DNA from 2 places in the Peribacillus sp. SRI_006 genome. Region 2 is predicted to be linked to the other one. Evidence: riboswitches for the same ligand, from Rfam matches in the RefSeq annotation. Region 2 holds a riboswitch; the other holds the start of a gene.
The links. A riboswitch is a leader RNA that binds a small molecule or an ion and turns the genes downstream of it on or off. The one in region 2 is predicted to bind FMN.
Positions count from the first base shown of each region.

Region 1: it holds a riboswitch for FMN, as region 2 does, so the genes downstream of both, ribE (riboflavin synthase) here and AC2YHV_RS11530 (ECF transporter S component) in region 2, are expected to answer to the same signal.

Region 1 is NZ_JBYCZT010000003.1:166,055-171,248, forward strand. Features, by position in the region: gene megL (methionine gamma-lyase) at 1-1,027, shown strand, start outside; gene AC2YHV_RS05045 (TspO/MBR family protein) at 1,024-1,761, opposite strand; FMN riboswitch at 1,964-2,095, shown strand; gene ribE (riboflavin synthase) at 2,242-2,880, shown strand; partial or broken gene ribB (3,4-dihydroxy-2-butanone-4-phosphate synthase) at 2,899-3,537, shown strand; gene ribH (6,7-dimethyl-8-ribityllumazine synthase) at 3,615-4,085, shown strand; gene AC2YHV_RS05065 (DHH family phosphoesterase) at 4,493-5,194, shown strand, end outside.
Region 2 is NZ_JBYCZT010000007.1:42,703-47,896, forward strand. Features, by position in the region: gene AC2YHV_RS11520 (hypothetical protein) at 1-950, shown strand, start outside; gene serA (phosphoglycerate dehydrogenase) at 998-2,572, opposite strand; FMN riboswitch at 2,893-3,029, shown strand; gene AC2YHV_RS11530 (ECF transporter S component) at 3,194-3,775, shown strand; gene AC2YHV_RS11535 (ferredoxin) at 3,902-4,150, opposite strand; gene AC2YHV_RS11540 (YpbB family protein) at 4,441-5,194, shown strand, end outside.

The DNA of each region.
Region 1 (5,194 bases), on a different contig from region 2:
TATCGAAGATGGATATATTTATTCTCGCCTTGGAAATCCAACGGTACAAGTGCTTGAAGAAAAGATTGCCGCACTGGAAGGCGGGGAAGCTGGCCTTGCTTTCGGTTCAGGCATGGCTGCCGTTTCAGCAGTACTTTTTGCGTTAACTAAAACAGATGATCACATCCTCTGCTCACAGGGGGTATATGGTTGTACATTTGGCCTTCTGCAGCTAATGAAAAATAAATACCGGATCACTCATGATTTTTGTGAAATGGATACTGAAGAACAGCTTAGGAAAATGATCCGGCCGGAAACGACCTGCATCTATGTAGAAACCCCGATCAATCCGACGATGAAAATGATTGACTTACAGATGGTGGTGAAAGTTGCGAAGGAATATAATGTGACGGTCGTAGTCGATAATACATTTTCGACGCCCTACCTACAGAGACCGCTTGAGTATGGCTGTGATATCGTCCTTCATAGCGCTACGAAATATCTTTGCGGGCATGGGGATGTCGTTGCGGGACTTGTCGTCGGTAAAAAGGAATTCATGAATCATATAGCTGGGACTACACAGAAAGATATCGGTGGAATCATTTCACCATTCGACGCCTGGCTACTATTGCGGGGGTTAAAGACCTTGCCCGTCAGGATGGACCGTCATTCGGCCAATGCAATGGCAATCTTTCATGAACTTAAGAAACATCCAAAGGTGAAAAAGGTATATTATCCAGGTGATGAAGCTTCCCCGGATCATTATATCATGCAAAAACAGATGAAACATGGCGGCGGCCTTATCTCTTTTGAATTGCATGGCACAAAACAGGATGCACAGGAATTCCTCAATAAATTGAATCTAATTAAAATTGCCGTAAGTCTTGGGGATGCCGAAACATTGATCCAGCATCCCGCTACCATGACGCACTCTGCCGTTCCTGAAGATTCACGGGAACAAATGGGCATCAGTGACCAGCTGGTCCGTCTCTCAGTTGGCCTAGAAGCTTGGCAGGATGTATGGCAAGATCTTCAGCAAGCATTTTAGGCTACCATATTCCTTCTACTTTTTATGAAGATGGTTATGGATATGATAAAAGTGATGGCAGCGAGGATATAAGAAATGTCCGTGATTACAGGATAGGCGGAGCTATTTCGTATCCCGATGCCTATGAACGCCCAAACGAATACGAGAGGATAGCACCAATCCCGGTTTTTACCTGCGAAGACAAAGGCCAGGATTGTTGCTGCAATCAGCAGGACGTTCGTCCAGGTTAAACTGGAAACCCCAAAACCGTCCCAATTGATATAGGTTAGGTAATAAGAAATGTCAGCGATCGTTGCAACACTTACCCAGCCTGTATAGACGGAAAATGGAAATAGGTCGAAAGTAGTGTGTTCCACTTTTTTTATGCTTGTATAAATGACCATTAAAGTAGCCAAAAGAGCAATGATGATGAATACGGATAACAAAAAGTGTTCATAGTGCCAAGCTAAAAGCCAAGCGCCATTCAAGACACAGCTTAAAGCGAACCAAGGGAAGGATGCCTTATAAGCAGGGCTGTTTTGATGTTTACTTAAAAACTGCCTGAATACCCAGATGGCGAGCAGGAAATAGATTAAGCCCCATATGGAAAATACATATCCGGCAGGAGTGAAAACGACATGAAGTTTATCGGAAATCTCTCCTGATGTCTGGCCGTTCAATGGCAGGAAATTGGCTAAAAAATTCATCGTGACGACGAACAGATAGAAAATCAGGTTGATGATGGAAATAAGCATTAAGCTTCCTCCTTATATGAAGTTTGATTCTCTAATCCTATTCCACATATTAAGCCTGCCTAACCTTTTTGGAGCACATCGGGGTTAATGGGGATCATTTTTACATAAAGTTAGGAAGTTCCTGTAACAATTGAACCATTTAAGGTTAGAAATTTTACATCTTCACTTTATGGTGATAAAATATTCAAAGATTCATATTATTTTAGTCCTTCGGGGTCGGGTGAAAATCCCAACCGGCGGTGATGAAGAAATTCTAAGCCCGCGAGCCTGTTAAAAGGCAGGATTTGGTGAGATTCCAAAGCCGACAGTACAGTCTGGATGGGAGAAGGACGTGTGGAACCCAAGTGTATACGTACGCCTAATTTTTCGAAAATGAAAATATTAGGCTTTTTAGGTATACAATTTTTTTCACTCATTTCTCCTGCTAACCCTTTAGGCCATCCTAAGGGGTTTTTTATATTTTATAAAAGGGGGAAAAACATGTTTACGGGAATCATTGAGGATATCGGTACTGTACATTCCTTAAAAAAAGGAAAAAGCAGTATGGAGTTATCGATTCGTTCTGAAAAAATCCTTGAAGATGTGCATCTGGGGGATAGTATTTCAGTCAACGGGGTCTGCTTAACGGTAACGTCCTTCACGAAAAGTTTATTTACGGTCGACGTGATGCCGGAAACGGTCAAAGCTTCCTCGATCCGGACGTTAAAATTGGGATCACCTGTTAATCTCGAACGAGCCATGAGTGCACAGGGAAGATTTGGCGGTCATTTTGTTTCAGGTCATATCGACGGAACCGGAACGATCATAAAAAAAGAACGGAAAGAAAATGCCGTATATTATGTAATCCAACTGGAAGAAGGGCTTAGTGCCTTTTGCATTCCAAAAGGTTCCGTGGCCATTGATGGAACAAGCTTGACGATATTTGGGATCGAAAGGAACCTTTTGACGGTATCATTGATTCCATTGACTCATCAGGACACCATATTGGGACAAAAAGCGGCTGGCGATATCGTTAACATCGAAAATGACATGATTGGGAAATATATAATACATCAAATGAAAAATGGCAATCCAAAACCAGGACTGAATTTAGAGTTTTTGGCAGAGCATGGATTCTAATAAAAGGGCGGTGTAATGATGTTCCATACAATAGAAGAAGCAATAGAAGATTTGAAGGCTGGCAAGGTAGTTATCGTGTCCGATGATGAAGACCGTGAAAATGAAGGGGATTTTGTGGTGTTGGCCGAAAAGGCGACACCGGAAACGATTAATTTCATGGCGACTCATGGACGTGGTTTGATTTGTACGACCATCACTGAACAACTGGCAGCAAAATTGAAACTGCATCCTATGGTAGGCGAAAATACCGATCATCATGGCACTGCTTTTACGGTAAGTGTCGATCATAAAAGCACCTCTACAGGAATCAGTGCTTTTGAACGGTCCTTGACCATCCTTGAGCTTCTTAATGAAGATTCGGTCGCAGAAGATTTCCAAAGGCCTGGTCACACTTTTCCGATAGTCGCTAAAGAAGGCGGCGTATTAAGAAGGGCAGGACATACGGAGGCATCGGTGGACTTGGCGAAGTTATGCGGTGCCGCTCCAGCCGGTGTAATTTGTGAGATCATGAATGAAGATGGATCGATGGCCCGCGTATCCGATTTAGAAGTCATCGCTGATAAATTCAACCTGAAGTTCATTACGATAGCCGATTTGGTTCGGTATCTTCAACATAATGATCCAATCGGGAAACAGGAACTTGAAATGAACATCCCGAAAGCTTGAAAGATTTTTAAGGTATGAAATCTTAACATAAAAAAATTATTGTTATTAAAAATTAGGAGGAATTAGACATGGGGAAAACTATTGAAGCACAATTAATCGGATCAGGATTGAAAGTAGGAATCGTGGTAGGAAGATTTAATGAGTTTATCACAAGCAAGCTTTTAGGAGGGGCATTGGATGGTCTTAAGCGTCATGGCGTTGATGAGAATGATGTTGACATCGCGTGGGTCCCGGGAGCTTTTGAACTTCCTTTAATTGCTAAGAAACTTGTGAATACAGGTAAATATGATGCGGTAATCGGTCTTGGAACGGTAATCAGGGGTGCTACTTCACATTATGATTATGTCTGCAATGAAGCAGCTAAAGGCATGGCTTCCGTTTCTTTGGAAACAGGTGTACCGGTTATCTTCGGTTTGCTGACAACTGAGAATATTGAACAAGCCATTGAGCGTGCTGGAACAAAATCAGGTAACAAAGGCTATGAAGCGGCCGTTAGTGCAATTGAAATGGCCAACCTTGGAAAATTGATTGAACAGTGATTTCACATAAGGAAGCCGCGGGGAATAACATTCCTGCGGCTTTTTTTTTGATGTGCCGGATCGTGGTTTGATTGAGTCAACTTTCTTCAACCATCTGGAAATTCTTTAAAGTTCGTAAAGTTAGCCATTGATCGATTAGCTAATGCTGCTCTTCGACACTCACCGAAACTCCTTCACTGGAAATACCCCGATTTCAAAGTAATGTGTTTTTTCATTATTTATCATTATAAATTATGGAGAATAAGGAATCATTAGGTAATTCATCGAAAAAAAAAACGAACAAAAGCGTCACGTAATGGAAGCATGATAAAATATGCAGATATGATTATGCTACAATTGTAAAGATTGCAATTGAAATTCATGTCTTTAGGGAAAAGTAAATTTATTAGTTATTAGGAGGGGTTTGTGTGTACCATCTCTTTACACATAATGATTTGGATGGAGTCGGGTGCGGCATTGTAGCAAAGCTGGCATTCGGAGATGAAGTAGTGGTTAGTTATAATTCAATTGGTCGCCTTAATCAGAATGTAGGTGCATTTCTTGAGCAGGCCAAGATTGAAGATACATTGATCGTTACTGATCTATCGGTTGATGAAGATAATGAAAAAATGATTACTCAGTTTGTGGAAGATGGAGGCAAGGCGCTGCTGATCGATCATCATAAGTCAGCACTGCATTTGAACGAACATGATTGGGCATCTGTAACTGTCGAACAGGAAGATGGTAAACAGACGGCAGCCACATCATTATTCTATCAGTATGCAGTTGAAAATAAATTGCTGGAACCTTCAACCATTGTCGCTGAATTCGTTGAATTGGTCCGTCAATATGATACTTGGGAATGGGAAGTCAATAAAAATACAACGGCAAAGCGATTGAATGACCTGTTTTTCATGATTCCGATAGAGGAATTCGAAATGAAAATCGCAAATAAGCTGTCCACGGCTGAAAGTTTCACTTTTGACGAAGTGGAGCAAACGCTTCTGAATGTTGAAGAGAGTCGAGTGGATCGGTACATAAACAGGAAAAAAAGAGAAGTTTATCAAGCTACGGTCGGTCCCCATACAGCTGGTGTGGTCCATGCAGAGTCATACCACTCGGAATTGGGA
Region 2 (5,194 bases):
ATCTTGATCGGAAGGATTCAAGTAACCAAGAAAAGCCCTCAGAAGATAAACAGGAAGCTCAAGAGTTTTCGAGTAACCAAGCGAAAATCGAATCCAAAGACAAGTTTTCAGAAATGGAACCGCGAAAAGGGGAAAAGGAAAAAACATTTGAACAAGCGATCTACCAGGATGACCTTAAAAATGCCTCGATCATTACGATGGGTATCCCGGATGATCAAATGAATTTCATCGTTCCCATATCAATTAAACTTAAACATCATGATGAAAGTGATACACTGAATCAGTTAGTTAATCAAATGTCCGATATTGATGAAGCGCAATATGGGCTATCTGACTATTTTCCGCTTGATATAAAGATTAGCCAAGGAAACGATATAAACACTGCCCATATCGATTTTCCAGAAAAAAGCCAACTGTTGGCTGAAGATACACTTTTTCTCCATTCGATGGAAGAAACGCTTTCCTATAACAATATAGAGAAAATGACATTTTCCACAGAAGGTAAGCAAGGTGCCAGGTTTGCGCATGCGGGATATTTAAAGGAGGTGGATATACCTCATCAAAAAAAACGCACATACCTTCTTTATCAAAGGGATGAGTCCTCTCCAAGTTTCCTTGTTCCAAGCAATATGGGTTATCGGGACTTTGAGGAGGCGCTTTCTGCCGGAAAAGGGGAGGCGGACATCGAGGGAATTTCACCTGCAATCCCTCATGACCTGAAATGGGAAAGGATAAGCACTAATGGAGATCTTGTGACCATTCACCTATCAGATCAAGCCGTTATTGAAAATAGTGAGGAAACCCTTCAAGCTTTAGAAGCCATACTCTTCATAGCTAAGGATTTTGGTTTTGAAAAAGTGAAGTTTGAAAATGCTCCTATTGAAGAGGTGGGAAAGCTGAATTTAACTGAAGACATAATGGTGCCCGAAGCACCGAACCAAGTGAATTGAATGCATTAACAGAAAAAAGTGCCCGCGCTGCGGGCACTTTTTTCTTCTTATAATGAAATACGGGCCAAGAACGTAATTTCTTCTGTTTCCATTAAAAACTGTTTCATGTTGTCTTCTAATGGTAAATCGAAGCTCAAAACCATGATGGCTTCACCGCCAGCTTCTTTTCGGCCAACCTGCATGGTGGCGATATTCACTCCGTGATCACCCAGGACCTTACCTACGTTACCGATTACACCGGGTTTATCGGTATGCTGGATATAAAGTAAATTCGATTCTGGGTGAAAGTCGATTTTGAAACCATTCAAACTTACAATTCGAGAACTGTAATTTTCGATATAGGTCCCACTTATTGTTAATTCTCGGTTGTCACCTTTTACTTTAAGGCTGATCAAATTCGAGTAACCTAAAGAGTCCGTAGAGATTTTTTCACCAATGGTTATACCACGCTCTTTTGCGATCAACAAGGCATTCACTTCATTGACTGATGCATCGACTCTTGATCTTAAAAAGCCGGAGATTAAACTTTTTGTAAGAATCGCGGTATCGAAATCCAAAGATTCTCCTGCATATGTAACGGAGATTTCCTGAATTCCTTCATTCATGCACTGGGAACCAATCGATCCCATTTGCTGAACAAGTTGATGGAATGGCTGTACCTTTTCAAACACTTCTTTAGATATGGCTGGAAGGTTGATTGAGCTTGAGACTGGATTTCCTTCGAAATAGGTCAAAACTTCTTGGGCAACCTGTACGGCGACATTCAATTGGGCTTCTTTCGTGGAAGCGCCTAGATGCGGTGTAGCAATGACGCTGTCCAGTTCCAGCAGTTTATGGCCAAGTGGAGGTTCTTCGACGAAAACGTCCAGTGCCGCCCCTGCAACATGCCCTTGAACTAACATTTCATATAAATCATCTTCGTCTAGAATTCCACCACGGGCGCAGTTCAGTACATAAACCCCTTTTTTACAGGTAAGCAGTTTTTCTTTATTAATTAATCCTCTAGTTTCATTCGTTAGTGGTGTATGAACAGTAATGATGTCTGCTTTAGGAAGCAATTCATCCAATGGCAGGGCCGTTACGGACATTTTCTTTGCACGATCTACAGTCAGGAACGGGTCATAGACAATGACATCCATGCCAAACACTTTAGCACGTTTGGCAATTTCCCCTCCGATGCGTCCAAATCCAACTATGCCTAATGTTTTTCCACGAAGTTCAGTTCCCGTATAGGAGGAACGTTTCCACTCCCCATTTTTCAATGAAGCATAAGCTTGCGGAATGTGGCGCATTAATGAAGCCATCATCGCGAATGTATGTTCAGCTGTTGAAATGGTGTTGCCGTCAGGTGCATTAACCACGACAATCCCGCGTTTTGTCGCTGCGGGGATGTCTATGTTATCAACACCGACACCAGCGCGTGCTATAATTTTCAACTGCGGCATACGGTTCATTAAATCTTCCGAAACCTTTGTTGCACTTCTCACAAGAATTGCATCGATCTGATCAAGTTCGTTTGCAGCTTCCTCTACGGTCTTCTGAATGAGCTGAATATTGGATGCCTCTGAAAGCGGTCCAAGTCCTTCTGGTTTAATGGCGTCTGCTACTAAAATCCGATACACGTCTAAACACCTTCCTAAGGAAAAAGTTATCTTAAATTTCAGTTAATTTTACAATTGAAATGCTGATAATGTCAATTTGGCATATCTGAATGAAAGCGCTTAAACAAATGATTTTCAACTGATCATCCGTTTAAGGTGGCGATATAAATAGCTTCGCTCCTTTTGCAAAAAATTTTCGAATTGCCATATTGTAAATCCGCTGTTTGTTTTAAGCCGTTCACTGCGACAATCGATATTCATCCTACATGCATCAAATGAGAAAAAATGCTATCAAAAAAAAGGCATTTCAGATATAATGGGAAGTATAAAAAATTTTATAGGTCTATCTTCGGGGCGGGGCGCAATTCCCCACCGGCGGTGATGAAGGAATTTCTACTTCTAAGCCCGCGAGCCTTACAAGGCAGGATTTGGTGTGATTCCAAAGCCGACAGTATAGTCTGGATGGGAGAAGATGGAGGTTCCTTAGTGCGTTTCAACAGTTATTTGCTGAACGTTTGTTTGATGTAACCTTTAATTTATCCCTTTAATTCCATTGGAATTAAAGGGTTTTTATTGAACATCAACATATTTTGGAATCCTAACCTCTTTTTCAGGTAGATCGGAAAAGAAGGAGAGAGAACTATGAAAAAGAACAAAGTGAAAAAAATGGTCTCACTTGCCATGATGGGAAGCATTTCGTATTTATTGATGCTTTTAAATTTCCCGTTTCCAGGATTCCCGCCTTTTCTCAATGTTGATTTTAGCGACATACCAGCACTGATGGCGGCATTGATTTTCGGTCCGATGGCTGGAATTCTAGTCGAGTTCATTAAAAACCTATTGGATTTAGTCATGACAGGGACCTTGACTGCTGTGCCTGTGGGGCATATCGCTAACTTTATAGCCGGAATACTGTTTGTCTTGCCGACTTATTATGTATTTCAGAAAATCAATTCAAAAAAAGGAATGACGTTCGCCTTACTTGCGGGAACAGTTTCCATGGCAGTATTCATGAGCGTATTAAACTATTTTGTCTTTTTACCGGCTTATACCTTCTTTATGGGATGGGATGCCATGTCGGCGCCCGAGTCAAGAAAGTTCGTTACGACGGCAATCTTGCCTTTCAACGTGATTAAAGGCGTGCTTATCACATCTGTATTCATGTTGCTGTTCATTAAATTACAGACATGGATCAATAAGCAAACATTATATAAAAATGCTTAACGGCATTGACGATAGAAATGAAAAAACAACCGGATATCCATATCCGGTTGTTTTATTATGCCTGTTTTTTGGTATGTGCATTGGCCAAAAGAAAAAGCCATTCTCGATTGAAAATGGCTTGTACCTTTATTCGAATTTTAGTGCATCTCCGTCAAATGCCTCGTCAGCAACTTTGATGGAATCCGTTGGGCATCCTTCAAATGCATCCATCATGTCGTCTATAAGTACATCTGGAATTTCAACGATACCCTCGTTATCGTCAAGGGTAACAAATGCAATCCCTTCGTCATCATAATCATATATATCTGGTGCAGCTGCTCCGCAAGCTCCACAAGCTATGCATGTTTCTTTATCCACAATAGTAAATTTAGCCATGAATATAACCCCTCCTAAGTTGATTAACAACTGATAATCTTTTTATTTCAGATTATTATCTCTTTCCTATTGTAAGACCGAATGCCAAACTTTTCAATAGAAATTGTATTGATAATAACTATCATGTAGTTGAATGTCAACGAAAAACATCGAAAAAATTAACTTGGTCCTTTCCATGTTTCGTCATTTAGTCACATAATTTCCGTTGTATTCATCAATAATAACGGCGGTTTTTGCAGATTTTTGTTACAATGGGTTTATTGGTTAAATGAAACAAGGATGTGAGTCCCATGAATAATTATCTACAGGCCATCATTCTATATGCGATAAAAAAATTTCAAGGTGAGCGCTCCATTTATGCTATATACCATATGCTGCAGGGGAAGAAATCGTCACAAACCATCCAAGATGCCCATTTATTCGGGTTAACGGATATTTTTGGGACAATGCCTCGATTTACCCGTCAGCAATTAAATCAAAACATTGAACATTCACTTAAGCATGACTTAATTAATTTAACGGATAAACCGGATGCATATGAAATTAGTTTGCAAGGTGAACGAATGTTGGACGATTACTTTAAAAATAATCCTTTTCCGGAGTATTTAAATGGTTGGAAGTATCACAATATCACCCCTGTTTTCTGGGGAAGGTTAAATTTACTCATTCAAACCATATCCCATATTGTCCACAATGAAAGACGTTTTTATCCGATACAACGAAATCCCAAAATTCAATTCTTCGTAAAGGAATTTTTACATGCCAATCGTCAGGATCGAGCGTTGATTGCCCAACATTTATATGATGAACTGGTATCCCTTTTAGAAAATCAAAGTGATATGAAACGAGACATTTTCATTTTGAAATTGACCGGGATAAACAGGATTGGTCTAACGTTTGAACAGATTGCCAAAAGGAAAAATACGGAAGAAGAGTATGTTCGCTATACATTCCTTGACTCATTGCATCAAATGCTTGCAGAAATGGAAATGGGTGGTGATTACCCTCTCTTATCCTCATTGACCAATGATTGGAAAAGAAGTG